DNA from 3 places in the Exiguobacterium sp. s143 genome. Region 1 is predicted to be linked to each of the others. Evidence: riboswitches for the same ligand, from Rfam matches in the RefSeq annotation. Region 1 holds a riboswitch; each other region holds the start of a gene.
What was found. A riboswitch is a leader RNA that binds a small molecule or an ion and turns the genes downstream of it on or off. The one in region 1 is predicted to bind thiamine pyrophosphate.

Region 1 (4,650 bases):
AACACAATTGATGGATGCAAAAGAAGTCCAACAAATTCTGATTGCGCAAGAAAAAGCGATTGCTGCTGAAAAAGCAGCACGTGAACGTGAAGCTCGACTCGAAAAAGAGCGTCAAGCTCAAGCGGCACGTGAAGCGAAAGCACGAGCAGAGGCTGAAGCAGCGCAAGCAGCAGCACAAAAAGCAGCAGAAGAGCAAGCTGCTAAAGAAGCAGCAGCTCAACAAGCAGCACAAGAGAAAGCGGCACAATCGGAAAAACCTTCTGGTTCGACGAAACAATCAGCACCAAAACCATCTACACCAGCACCAGCTGCGCCTGCTCCAGCACCAGCTGCACCAAAACCAGCACCATCATCAGGTGGTCTGTTCATTCATCCAACTGCTGGAACTGTTACACAAGGTTATGGTTCTGCAGGCGGAGAGAACGGATATACGTTCCATAACGGAATTGACTTTGGTGGTCCAGTCGGTACGCCGATCGTGGCAGCTGCAACAGGTACAGTCATTACAGCATCAGGTGGCGGACCTTACGGAAATCATGTCATGATCGCTCACCAATTGAACGGGAAGACATATACGACAGTATATGCTCACATGAGTTCACTCAATGCCCGTGCTGGTCAACGTGTCAGCCAAGGTCAACAAATTGGCGCGTTAGGTAGTACAGGAAATTCAACAGGACCACACCTCCACTTCGAAATTCACGTTGGTGGATACAGCTATAGTGCAACTGGTCCAGCTAACTCAGTCAATCCATTGTCGATGCTTTAATCGTAAAGAATCGTTGCGTATGCAACGGTTCTTTTTTTGTCATTTTCAAAAAACAAATCGTATATTACAAAAAACCGTTTTCATTTGAAATGTAAATGAAATTTTTTTGAAACGATTACGGTGCTATAATCTATTTCAGATATGAGAGAAACTTGAATACTATAATAAAATATGAAAAAAACATAAGTGAGGAAAACGATATATGCTAAAAAAACTAATTTCTACCATTGTTTTAGGAGCATTACTTATAACAGGAACACAACCGATCGCAGCAGCGACCATTAAAGAAAAAAAAGCTGAAAATGCCGCTGAACAACGTAAACTTGAAAAAGCGATCAAAAAACAAGAAGCTAAAATCTCAAAAGAGCAACGTCAAATCAATCAAATTGACGCAGCAATCAACGAAAAGATTTTCCAAGTCTCTGAAAAAAATAAACAAATCGAACAGTTGAACGTTCGAATCGATGAGTTAAAGGCAGACATCGTCCGTTACGAAGAAATGTTACAGAAACAGGAAGAACTACTCGGTGATCGTTTGCGTGTTTTCCAAGAGAACGATGGAAATTCGATTAAATGGGAAGAAGTCATTTTTGGATCGAAGGATTTAGGTGATTTATTCAGCCGTGTCATGGCGGGGAAAAAAATCGCTGAGCAAGACGATAAAATGATTTCGGATTACATCGCAACGCAACAAAAATTAGGAGAAGCAAAACAAGCGCTCGTTGAGAAAAAAGCGGAGCAAATGCAAGAAAAGAAAGTATTGCTTGAACAAAAGAAAGCGTTAAAGCTTCAAATGAAAGAACGTAGTGCCACGCTGAAGAAATTACGAAAAGGGAAGACGAAGTTCACGACAGAACTGTTAGACGCAAAAGAACTTCAAGCGACTCTCGAAGCGCAAGAACGTGCAATTGCGGCAGCGAAGGCAGCTGCTAAAGCAGCGGCTGAAAAAGCAGCAGCGGAGAAAGCGGCAGCCGAAAAAGCCGCTAAAGCGAATGCTCAAGCAGCAAAACAAGCAGGTAAGAGTTCGGAATCAACTGATTCTGTTGCCCCGCCGGTTGTTTCGAGTGGAGGGAAATTCGTTCGACCATCTTCTGGTGGAGTGTCACAAGGATTCGGACCAGCAAGCGGCGCGAACGGTTATACGTTCCACAACGGTGTTGATTTCAGTGGTTCGGTCGGATCTCCAATCGTCGCTGCAGCAGCTGGAACGGTCATTACAGCATCAGGTGGTGGACCTTACGGCAATCATGTCATGATTTCTCACTTCCTCGATGGACAAGTGTACACGACTGTCTACGCACATATGAGTTCATTATCGGTTCGTGCAGGACAAACGGTCTCTCAAGGTCAGCAAGTCGGGACACTTGGTAGTACAGGGAATTCAACAGGACCACACTTACATTTCGAACTACATGTCGGAGGCTATCAATACAGTGCCTCTTCTCCTCTAAATGCAGTCAATCCATTAGCATATCTGTAATCAAAACGGGCTTCGGCTCGTTTTTTTTTCTTCTCTATGCTACAGTAAAGGCGAAACGAATACTTGAGCAACTAGGGGAGCTGGAGGAATCCGGCTGAGAGGAAAACCAATCTGTTTTCGACCCTATTACCTGAACTGGATAATACCAGCGTAGGAAAGTTGAGCCGAACGGATACCGGAATGCGTGTATAACGCTTTCGTATAGCGTCGACTGCTTTTTTACAGCGGTCGACGCTTTTTTTGTCGGTCACGACTCCCTTACATTGCTCGATGGGAAGGTGAAAAGAACATGAAACATGTACTGACGATTGCAGGATCCGACTCCGGTGGTGGAGCTGGGATTCAAGCAGATTTAAAAACCTTTTCGGCTTTAGGGGTTTATGGAATGAGCGTCCTGACAGCCGTCACGGCGCAAAATACGTTGGGTGTTCAAGCGGTGGAAGAGTTATCCCCAGAAATCGTAGATGCCCAGTTAACGTCGATTTTTTCAGACATTCGTGTCGATGCGATCAAAATCGGGATGGTCTCGAATGCGCAGACGATTCGAGTCATTGCTAGACATCTCCGCAAACAGACAGTTCCTATCATATTAGATCCCGTCATGGTCGCTAAAGGTGGTCATGCCCTGTTGCGGACGGAAGCTGAACAAGCATTGATTTCAGAACTTCTGCCGCTTGCGACACTCGTTACACCGAATTTACCGGAAGCGGAGCGGTTAACAGGACGATCAGTGACCAATCTAGAGGAAATGCGACTGGCGATGCATCAATTGGCTACACAGACAGGGGCAGTATTACTAAAAGGTGGACATCTCTCAGGAGCTGCAACGGATTTATTGTTTGATGGGGAAGTGGAACACCGTTTCACATCGGAACGGTTAGACAATCAACATACTCATGGAACTGGTTGTACCTTATCTGCAGCGATTGCAGCACGGATGGCGCTTGGAGAAGATTTACAAGATAGTGTACGACAGGCGAAAAACTATGTCACGGAGGCAATTCGTCATGGATTTGCTCTCGGACAAGGTATTGGACCGACACATCATTTTCACTCACTTTGGAGGGATACACATGTTTACGACCATTCTTGAACACAAACCACTCATTCACCATCTGACGAACACGGTTACGATCAACGACTGCGCAAACGTCACACTCGCTGTTGGAGCATCACCCGTCATGGCGGAAGACATTCGTGAAGTAGAAGAGATGGTTAGACTCGCACAAGCTCTTGTCTTAAACATTGGTACGATCGATGCAGACATGCAAGCAGCTCAACGACTCGCAGCACGTGAAGCGGGACGTTTGAATGTCCCGATCGTTCTTGATCCAGTTGGAGCAGGGGCAACGACATTACGTACTGCCTTTTCTAAAGAACTCATTGATCTCGGGTGTACGGTCATTAAAGGAAATGCTTCTGAAATCAAGACGTTACTTGGGGAAGATGGGCGAACTAAAGGAGTCGATGCTGCGGGAGATACAATGATAGATCGAGAAAGCATTCGTGCATTCGCTCGCAAACACAAATCTGTCCTCGTCGTGACAGGTCCGAACGACTATATCACGGATGGAACGCGCGAAATGGAATTACATGTAGGAACACCTCGTCTAGGAGATATCACGGGTACGGGCTGCATGACGGCCTCCTTGATTGCGAGCTTCCTCGGTGCAGGATATACAGCGTTTGAGGCGGCTGTTCACGGAACATTCGTCATGGGAAAAGCAGGAGAACAAGCAGCCTCCGCGCAAGGTCTTGGTGATTTTAAACGAGAGTTGTTCAATGCCATCAGCCTCATGACGGTACAAGATCTTGTGGAGGTGACAGAACGTGTCAATTGATTACTCCATCTATGCAGTGACGGATCGTCGGTACCATCCTGAAGTCGCGATCGAGACGGTCGTTGAGGAAGCCATTTTAGGTGGTGCAACGATCGTGCAATTACGGGAAAAAACAGCGCAAGGAAAGGAATTCTTTGATCAGGCAGTTCGGTTGAAAGCACTCACGGATCGCTACGACGTTCCTTTGATCATCAATGATCGGATTGATATCGCGTTACTCGTCGGAGCTGGTTTGCATATCGGACAAGAAGACATTCCTTTAACCGCAGCACGTCGCCTTTTACCAGATGCCGTGATTGGTGTGTCGGTAGCAACCGTTGCACAAGCGATTGAAGCAGAACGAGACGGAGCATCTTATTTAGGCGTGGGGTCTCTATTTACGACGTCATCCAAAGCGGACGCTGATTCCATGTCGCATACGATGCTTCAGGCGATTCGGGAAGCTGTACGATTACCCCTAATCGGTATTGGTGGAATCACAGCAACGAATGTCTCTTCTCTGCCTATCCCGCTAGAAGGGTATGCCGTCATCTCAGAAATTTTTGCTAAAGAAGATCGGC
Region 2 (4,650 bases), on a different contig from region 1:
CCGGAGAGGAGTAGCATCGCGATAGCAAAACTCAGGAACACCAACGTCTTGACCCAGTCGTTCGTTGCAATTAAGGCAAACATGATCAAAAACAATCCGCTCCCCTTGATGACAGGATTGAGTTTAGCGAACGGTGACGCGTTTGTCTGCATGGCGCTTCACCTCCTGGAATTGGTACGAAAGTGGACGTTGTAGCTGACAGCGTTCGAGTAACGGAACGTCAGCGAATAACTCGCTCGGACGCCCGTCAAAAGCAATCCGCCCTTGCTCCATGACGAGGACACGATCCGCGTATCGGGCGACGAGTTCCATATCGTGTGTTGCCATGACGAGCGTCGTTCCGTTCTGTTGTTCCGTCAACAACTGTTCCATGAGCCGGCGTGTCGTCAATCCATCCTGTCCGAACGTCGGTTCATCGAGCAACAACACATCCTTCGACTGCCCGAGCATCGTCGCGACGCTGAGCCGTCGTTGTTGCCCCGTACTAAGCGCAAGCGGTGACTGCTGTTTGACAGATGCGAGTTCCAGTCGTTCGAGCAACGCTGTGCGCTCATCACTCGTAGCTGCCCGGTGACTCCAGTCGATTTCCGCTTCGACTGTCAGTTTGAGAAACTGCAGATCCGGTTGTTGAAAGACATAGCCAACGTGCTCATAAAAGCGTCGCCGGGAGTAACGCTGAGCCGGACGTTCTTGGAACCGATATGTTCCTTGATGCGAGAGCAACCGACCGAGTGTTGCAAGCAACGTACTTTTCCCGGATCCGTTTGCCCCGAGCAGCATCACCCATTCTCCCGTCTTCAGGGAAAATGTCGCATCGGTCAGCGAGTAAGGGGCTTTCGTCGATAATGCAGCGACGTGTAACAAGGCAGTGCCTGCTGTAGCGACTGGAGGAAGCACGTGAAGTCGCGCTGCTTGTGGTCCATCTATGGGTAACGTCTCTAACGTGTACGGATACAAAGAGGGAACAGCGATCCCTTTCGATTGAAGCTCTGTATACGCCTGCGGGAACAAATCCTGCGGATGCGCCGTCGCAGTCACCGATCCGTCTTCAAGTAAGATGATCTGATCGACATACGGCAAACAGACATCGAGTTGGTGTTCAATCAAGACGATTTTTAAATCATGTTCTTTCTGAATCCGAAAGATCAACGCCATCAGCTCGTGTTGCCCAATCGGGTCAATCTGAGCCGTTGGTTCATCGAGTAATAGAATCGTCGGCTCGAGCGCTAGGACCGCGGCGAGTGCGAGGCGCTGTTTCATCCCCCCGGATAGACTCGCGATCGGTGTCGAGAAGGGGAGAGGGAGACCAACAAGTGTGAGTAAGTGTTCAATTCGTCCCTCCATCTCCGCACGCGGAATCGACCGGTTTTCTAAGCTAAAAGCGATTTCGCGTCCGATCGTTTCCATGCAGAACTGTTCTTCTGGATTTTGGAATAAGACTCCGACCGAACCGGACCGGGTAACGGTTCCAGTCTGTTCGACTTCGATCGTCTCCGGTGTCAGTCCGGCTAAGGCATGAAGTAGTGTCGTCTTGCCACTCCCGCTTCGTCCGAGCAGAAGGGTCGTTCCTTGCTCGATTGATAGCGATACATGATTGAGCACCGATTTCATCTGACCGGGATAGCGGATGCTGAGATCGTCGACAGTAATCATGCGACTTCCCGTTTCGCACGTCCTGCCGCAAACCCGTTCAAGACACCGGTCGCAACAAGGCGACGGACGAGAATCGCTGCAAGCAAGCCGCCGAGTAATGCGCCACTAATCAATTGTAAGCCAGTTGTTGCAAGTAACGTCGTCGTCGTGTAGTAACCGAATCCGTTCGCAATCAGACTATAGACAATGCTACCAATCGCGGCTCCAACACCCGATAACATCAATGTCCATGTGTCATAACGGCGATAACGCGTCATCGCAAAGACGAGTTCCGCACCAAGCCCTTGGCATACCCCGATGAGAAGAGCCGATAAACCAAAGTGACTACCCGTGAACAGCTCGACGGCTGCCGCGACGATTTCCGCGATGAGAGCGGCACCTGGTTTTTGAATGATGGCTGCGACGAGCGGGCTCGCGATGATCCAGATCCCAAACATCCAGTTGGCACCGACAGGTCCGAAGATCGCAGACATCGGTAACCAGAGTGTTGACCAACCAAGATAGATGACCCCGCAAGCGACGGCGAGCATCATCATGACCATGATTTCTTTCATTTTCCAGTGTTGCATTAGGTACGTCCTCCTTAGAATGGGGGAGACGCCAAAAAAGACCGCCCTCCGTAAAAAAGAGAGCGGTCCTCAGAAAAACTGCGCGCAGCAGGAGTCATTGGATGTGATCGCTCCACTTTCCTACGCTAGTATGAACTAGATCAGGTTCGAAGGGTCCGAAGTGAATCGTCTCAGCCAAATGGGCTCCCCTAGTGGATATGGTAATAGGTGATACGCTGTTCACTTTAGGCAATCTTCTGTCTATTGTCAAGACACAAAAAAACGATACGCCACGAAGGGCGTATCGTCAAACGACTTATTTGTTGTCTTCGTTCTCTTCTTTTGCTTCTTCTGAAGACTCTTCCGTAGCTTCCGCTTCGTTGTCTTCACCAGCTTCCGCTTGTGCCTCAGCTTCTGCTTCTTCGATTTCCTCAAGCTCTTGTTCAAGCGTTGATTCGACGACAGCTGCGACTTGAATGTCGCCTTCTGTGACGATACGGAAATCTTTTTGTTCTGGAAGATCAGCAACAGAAATCGAATCGCCGATTTCGAGGTTCGTGACGTCGACTTCGACGTTCTCTGGTAATTTATCTGGTGTAGCTGCGACTGTTACTTTAAAGAGTGTCTGTGACAGGAATCCACCGACTTTAGCGCCAGCTGCTTCGCCGACGAGTACGACGTCTGCTTCGACTTCTGTCTCTTCATCCATTTTAACGGCGATGAATTCAACGTGATCGACAGTTGGTGTGAAGACATCCATATCACGACGGTTGATCAAGACGTTAATATTTTTACCGTCGAGTTTCAGTGAAATCAAGACGTTCTCACCGTTTTCTCGAACGATTTTAAGCAATTCTTTTTCTTCGAATGCGATTGGTGTACTTTCCACTTTGTAACCATACACGACACCAAGAGCTTTTCCTTCATGACGTAATTGTTTACGGAGTGAGCGTGGACGTACCTCGCGTTTTTCGGCTGTTAATTTAACTGACATGTTCATTTCCCCCTTGAATTTGGTATAGCCCTCAAAAGGTAATGAAAGTAGGAGCAGGACAAGTCCTGAACAATTTAAATATGCTAAGACAATCGGTTTCAGACTCTTTTGAATCTGACGCTTTCGTGACTTTGCATTTCTCTCCCAGGTCATTACGCTGATATTGAGAAACATGTGTGAGTAAGTCACCGTTTGATGCGGTGCTAGTGAGTTTATACCCCTATGTTTTAAATCCTTAAACCTCTAATTTTTATTTTTTAAAGTCGAAAGACCTCCAAACCGCTTGAAATCAAGGGTTGAGAGGTCTTTCGTTTTTTTCATTTTTTATGGTGATGCGTTGGTTTTCACGAACCAACACGCGGATGAGACGTTCGATGTGCCGCATCGTCGTCTGTCCCATCGTTGAAATTTGGAGCCATTGATTACGGACGAGATAGTCGCTTTCATATTGAACATGATAGCCCTGGATCCGGAGAGCGTCTCCTAAAGCGGTTGCCGACGGATGGACGATCGTCAGAATTCCCGGCGCTTGTGCTTCTTGCGTCGCAAGAAGGTTAAAACCAGTCGCGCGAACGGCTTGTTCGAGATAGGTCATCTTGATGGCGGCTTGATCGAGATCAATGGCATCGAGCGCTGCCTGACAAGCCAGCAACAAGTTCGATGAGCCGGAAAAGGCGACGCCTTCCGCATAGAGTCCGAGGTCCAGATAACGTGGAATTCGTGGAGAAGGTAGGATGCTGTCTGTATGACCGATGAACGCAAGACCCGGTAAACCACCAATTGCCTTTCCGGAGACGGTCGTGACGAATCTGCAACCGGCGTACGAGAAACGTCCGGTCCCGACGGCGCTGATCGCATCGACGATGAGTGCGGTTCGTTGATCTAATAGCGCTTTTACCGCATCGAGATCGTAGAGAACGCCCGTAGACGTCTCACAATGCGTCAACCAAATCCAGTCGTACTCCGTTTGATGCAGTTGGCTTGCGAGTTGTTCTAAGTCGATCGGGTGACCGGACGGAAGCAGGTGGATATCAAACGACTTCCCGGCTCGTGCCGCGTGATCGATCAAGCGTTGACCGAACTCGCCACCGTTTAGGATCAATCCATGTCCACTGAGTTGTTGTGCGACGATATCGTTGGCGAGCGTACCACTGCCGACAGCCATCGAGACATGTGGCAAATCCAGCAACTGACACATTCGGTCCCGTAAATCTTGATCGAGCTGACGCATCGATGCCGTCCGATGCGGACGCGGTGCTTGTTGTGCCGCTTGGCGGACTGTTGGTGCAACCTCGACTGGACCGGCTAGAAAATGCAGAGGACGTAAAACGTCCGCGATGACGGATCGTTCATATGTTGCGCGCGACAACAACATCGGTACGAACTGGGCATCGCCACTACCGAGCGTTGCTGCGATTGGTGTGAAGCCGAACCGCGCATATAGTTTAGCTTCCC
Region 3 (4,650 bases), on a different contig from region 1:
CTGGCAAGATTCAGTAAGACCCAGGCTAGTAAGAGACGTAGGATCAGGCGACGCCGTTCCAGATGACCGGTCATCGACATGACGATCGGCGTACCAATCGCAAAGGAGATGGCAAATGCCGAGACGAGCGTACCGGCTGTTGCGATCGTGATATCAAGGGCTGAGGAGATTTCAGCGAGGATCCCGACGATGACGAATTCGCTTGTTCCGAGAACGAATGTCAGGAGCGACAACGTAGCAATCAAGAGCCAATCGTGTCGACTTAAACGAGTAGTAGGTGACATGGATGATTCCTCAATTCTAGCGCTTACGCGCGAAACTATGAGTAACAGGATAGCATGAAACGATTTCGTCGGGTATCGCAAAGCGAGATTTCGGGAAAAGAACCATTATTCGAAATAGCGTGTGAATTTCCAGGCTTGCTGTTTTTTGCGTATACTACAGAAGAAGACTACTTATAAAGGAGTGGAAACGATGCAAGCGACAGTGACATGGAACAAACAGATGGGGTTTAGTGGACAGACGGAATCAGGGCATCATCTTGCGATGGACGCAGCACCCGAAAACGGTGGTGAAAACCAAGCACCACGACCGACCGAACTCTTGCTACATGCCGTTGCCGGCTGTACTGGAATTGATATCGTCTCGATTTTAGAGAAGATGCGCTTGACGATCACCTATTTCGAAATGGATATCGAAGGAGAACGGGCAGAGGATCATCCGCGGCGTTTTACGTCGATCTCGATTCATTACCGGCTTGAAGGTGATCTCCCGGAAGATAAGGTCCGTCGTGCCATCTCTTTATCAAAGGATAAATATTGTTCGGTCTCGCAATCCCTGAACGCTGAGATTTCCGTCTATTATTCGATTAATGGTGTGCGAAGCGAGGATCCTTTGTGAAGAAAACCGTACTGATCGGTTGTCTGTTGCTTGCAGGGTGTGCACAGGAGACGACGGAACCAACGAAACCATCACAACCGGAAACGAAGCATCCGACAGAAGAAAAGAAACCGAAGCCTGAGCCGACGAAAGAAGAACGACAACAAGCACGATTAAAGCAGCAACTTGAAGCGATGTCGACGTCAGAAAAGATCGATCAACTGCTCTACATCGGAGTCGCCGGCACGGAACTTTCAGCAGCTGACCGGAAACTGTTAAAGACGCATGCGATTGGTGGGGTCTTACTGCTCGGCGGAAACATCACGTCGGAAGAGCAACTCTTGACGTTCACGCGTGCGATTCAAGAGACGAACCAAAAACCGTATGCGTTCGTCGGGATTGATGAAGAAGGCGGACGCGTCAGCCGGGTACCGGATCAACGATTACGTCTACCGACGAGTCAACGGATGGCGCAAGGAGCAGATGAAGTGAAAATGGAAGACGTCGGACGTACGCTCGGACATTTGTCACGTTTTTATGGCTTCAACATGGACTTCGCGCCGGTCCTTGACGTCAACAGTAATCCGAACAATCCGATCATCGGCGACCGTGCGTTAAGTGCTGATCCGAATACCGTCGCGACGCTTGGTACGGCACTGATGCACGGGATGCAGGAGACGGGAACGATTCCGGTCGTCAAACATTTTCCCGGTCACGGCAATACGAGTGTCGATTCCCATGTCGGGCTACCGAAAGTGACGGCATCAAAGGAAGAATTGAAGCGGACGGAGCTGTTACCGTTCCAAGAAGCGATTCAAGAGGGCGCCGAGATGGTGATGGTCGCCCATATTCTCTATCCCGCGTATGACGATATGAATCCGTCCTCGCTCTCAAAGCCGATCTTGACTGACCTCTTGCGTCAACAACTCGGATTCAACGGTGTCATCATCACGGATGATCTCGTCATGGGGGCGATCACGAAACAATATGGTCTCGCAGAAGCGGCACGTCAGTCGCTCGTCAATGGAGCTGATATGGCGATGTTTTCAGAGGCAGGTGCTTACACAAAGGTCCATGCTGAAGTGATGCAAGCCGTCAAAGACAAAACGCTGACGCCGGAGATGCTCGATGCCAAAGTAATGCGCATCCTGAAGCTGAAGCAGACGTATGCCGACAGCCAAGAGCAACAGCGACCAACGAAATCGGAACTGATTCAGCAAGTGGAAGCGCTCAACTAGGACTAGCGAAGCAAAGCGACTCATGCTAGACTAATGGGGCAAGCCAATTAAACACGAAAAGACACTAGGGGAGTCTCCCAGCAGACTGAGACGGAAGTATCCGGACCCTTTGAACCTGATCTAGTTCGTACTAGCGGAGGGAAGTGGCTCGAAACCTTAGATATCCTTAGCGCTTCAGCGCATTTTCGGACCACTCCCTTCAACATCGGGAGTGGTCCTTTTTCGTATGGAAAGGAAGAACATGATGCGTCTACATCTGATTTCGACAGGATCCATCCATCCGATTGACGAAATAAAGACTTTTCAATCGCTTCAACCTTATACGGATCAGCTACATCTACGTGAACCGAACTTGTCAGCAGCAGAATTACTTGATCTGATTGACGCACTCCTTGCGCATGGTTATTCGCTTGATCAGTTAACCGTTCATGACCGGGTCGATGTCGCCCATGTCGCCGGCATCGGTGTGCAGTTGACGCGCCGTTCCTTGCGTGTCCGCGATGTGCGACGTCATTTTCCGGACCTCGTCATCGGGAAATCCGTTCATTCACTAGCAGAGGCACTAGCAGCAGAAGCGGAAGGAGCCGACCGACTGCTGTACGGTCATATTTATTCGACAGCGTCGAAGCCGAACATGCCACCACGAGGGATTGACGCCTTGAAGCAAGTCGTCACCTTCACGACGAAACCAGTCATTGCAATCGGCGGGATCACACCAGAACGCATGCCTGAAATCGCAGCGACCAGGGCAACCGGAATCGCTGTCTTATCGGGTATTCTCGGTCAATCGGATCCACTCGCCGCCGTCAAGCGTTACCAGGGGGTTCGCGTATGACGGATCACATCATCATCGGCGGCGGAGTCATCGGGTTGACGCTTGCTTACGGTCTCGCCTGTCAGAATGAATCCGTCGTCGTCTTAGAACGTGGAACATGCGGACAAGGGACAAGCCGAGCGGCTGCCGGGATGCTTGCGACGGACATCGAGCTGAGAGCAGAATTGCATGCACTTGCCGCGCGAAGTCGTCGTCTGTATCCACTGCTTGCACGTCGTCTCGAGCGAGAGACAGGCATCGATTGTGGGTACCGGGAACAACCGTTTTTGTTAAAACGTAAAGGACGCGAGCATCTGTTTCCAGCTGTCGGTCAAATCGATCCACGACGACTGACGACTGCATTGATGTATGCCTTACACGCACGTGGCATATCGATTGAAGAACAGGTAGATGTCACACGCATCGAAGAGAGCGATGACTTCATCAAGGTCGAGTCGAACGCGGGAACGTGGACCGGACGAACAGTGACGGTCGCTGCCGGACGCGGGTCGCAAGCCTTGCTCGATACAGCCGGCATTTCGATCGCGACATATGGGGTCAAAGGGGAATGTCTCGCCGTCCGTCTCGCGGGTCAGCCGTTACGCTCGATCCTGTTTGATGACGCCGTCTACCTCGTTCCGAAAGCAGACGGTCGGATTTTGATCGGTGCGACCGAACTGCCGCACGACGAGACGATCGGTGTCAGTGTCGCAGGGGTCACGTCATTGCTTCAAGCAGCAGAACGACTGTATCCACCGATTCGTGACGCGGTCATCGAAGAAGTCTGGTCCGGTATACGACCACAAACGGCGTCCGGCTTGCCATATATCGGAGTCGCCGATTCATCCCGTCGGATCTTCCTAGCGACGGGGCATCATCGGCATGGCATATTACTCGCACCGGCGACAGCGGAAGTCTTGGCAAATACATTACGGTTGATTCAGAAGGAGGAAGTCCGATGAACATTACGATTAACGGCAATGACCACACGATCGATCAGATTGAAACGATCGAGGACATGCTCACACAACTCGGCTTAGGGGAAAAGCTCGTCATCGTCGAACAGAATCGACAAATTATCGATCGCATGGCGTATGGTCAGACAGTCGTTCGGGACAATGACACATTTGAAATCGTTCATTTCGTAGGAGGAGGATAAACATGCTGAAAATTGGAGAAAAGACATTTGAATCACGGTTATTACTCGGAACAGGGAAATATACGGATGCTACGGTACAGCAAGAAGCAATCGATGCGTCCGCTTCACAAATTTTGACATTCGCCGTCCGTCGGCTCGATATTTTCGACAAACAACAAGCGAATTTCTTGGAGTCACTTGATTTAGCGAAGTACGATCTACTACCGAACACGGCCGGAGCGAAGACAGCGGAAGAAGCTGTCCGACTTGCGAAGCTTGCGCGGGCATCCGGTATGTGTGACATGGTCAAGGTTGAAGTGATTGGTTGCGATAAGACGTTACTACCTGATCCGATCGAGACGTTACGGGCTTCTGAAGAATTACTCAAAGAAGGTTTCATCGTCTTACCGTATACGTCGGACGATGTCGTGCTCGCACGACGACTCGAGGAACTCGGTTGTCACGCCATCATGCCGGCAGCGTCACCGATTGGTTCCGGACAAGGTATCCTCAATCCGCTCCATTTGCGATTCATCATCGAGCAGACGACGGTCCCGGTCATCGTCGACGCCGGGATCGGT

Region 2: another riboswitch for thiamine pyrophosphate. It lies ahead of KNQ03_RS01695 (ECF transporter S component); the one in region 1 lies ahead of thiD (bifunctional hydroxymethylpyrimidine kinase/phosphomethylpyrimidine kinase).
Region 3: another riboswitch for thiamine pyrophosphate. It lies ahead of KNQ03_RS10895 (thiamine phosphate synthase); the one in region 1 lies ahead of thiD (bifunctional hydroxymethylpyrimidine kinase/phosphomethylpyrimidine kinase).

The regions. Positions count from the first base shown of each region.
Region 1 covers NZ_JACSMX010000005.1:118,344-122,993, reverse strand. Annotated here, with positions in the region: gene KNQ03_RS17220 (murein hydrolase activator EnvC family protein) at 1-769, shown strand, start outside; gene KNQ03_RS14730 (murein hydrolase activator EnvC family protein) at 972-2,249, shown strand; TPP riboswitch at 2,313-2,423, shown strand; gene thiD (bifunctional hydroxymethylpyrimidine kinase/phosphomethylpyrimidine kinase) at 2,539-3,342, shown strand; gene thiM (hydroxyethylthiazole kinase) at 3,323-4,090, shown strand; gene thiE (thiamine phosphate synthase) at 4,080-4,650, shown strand, end outside.
Region 2 covers NZ_JACSMX010000001.1:293,695-298,344, reverse strand. Annotated here, with positions in the region: gene KNQ03_RS01705 (energy-coupling factor transporter transmembrane component T family protein) at 1-152, opposite strand, end outside; gene KNQ03_RS01700 (ABC transporter ATP-binding protein) at 124-1,653, opposite strand; gene KNQ03_RS01695 (ECF transporter S component) at 1,650-2,222, opposite strand; TPP riboswitch at 2,323-2,422, opposite strand; gene KNQ03_RS01690 (50S ribosomal protein L25/general stress protein Ctc) at 2,518-3,195, opposite strand; gene KNQ03_RS01685 (GNAT family N-acetyltransferase) at 3,485-4,650, opposite strand, start outside.
Region 3 covers NZ_JACSMX010000002.1:520,219-524,868, forward strand. Annotated here, with positions in the region: gene KNQ03_RS10880 (MFS transporter) at 1-284, opposite strand, end outside; gene KNQ03_RS10885 (OsmC family protein) at 475-900, shown strand; gene nagZ (beta-N-acetylhexosaminidase) at 897-2,117, shown strand; TPP riboswitch at 2,174-2,276, shown strand; gene KNQ03_RS10895 (thiamine phosphate synthase) at 2,359-2,952, shown strand; gene KNQ03_RS10900 (FAD-dependent oxidoreductase) at 2,949-3,893, shown strand; gene thiS (sulfur carrier protein ThiS) at 3,890-4,090, shown strand; gene KNQ03_RS10910 (thiazole synthase) at 4,093-4,650, shown strand, end outside.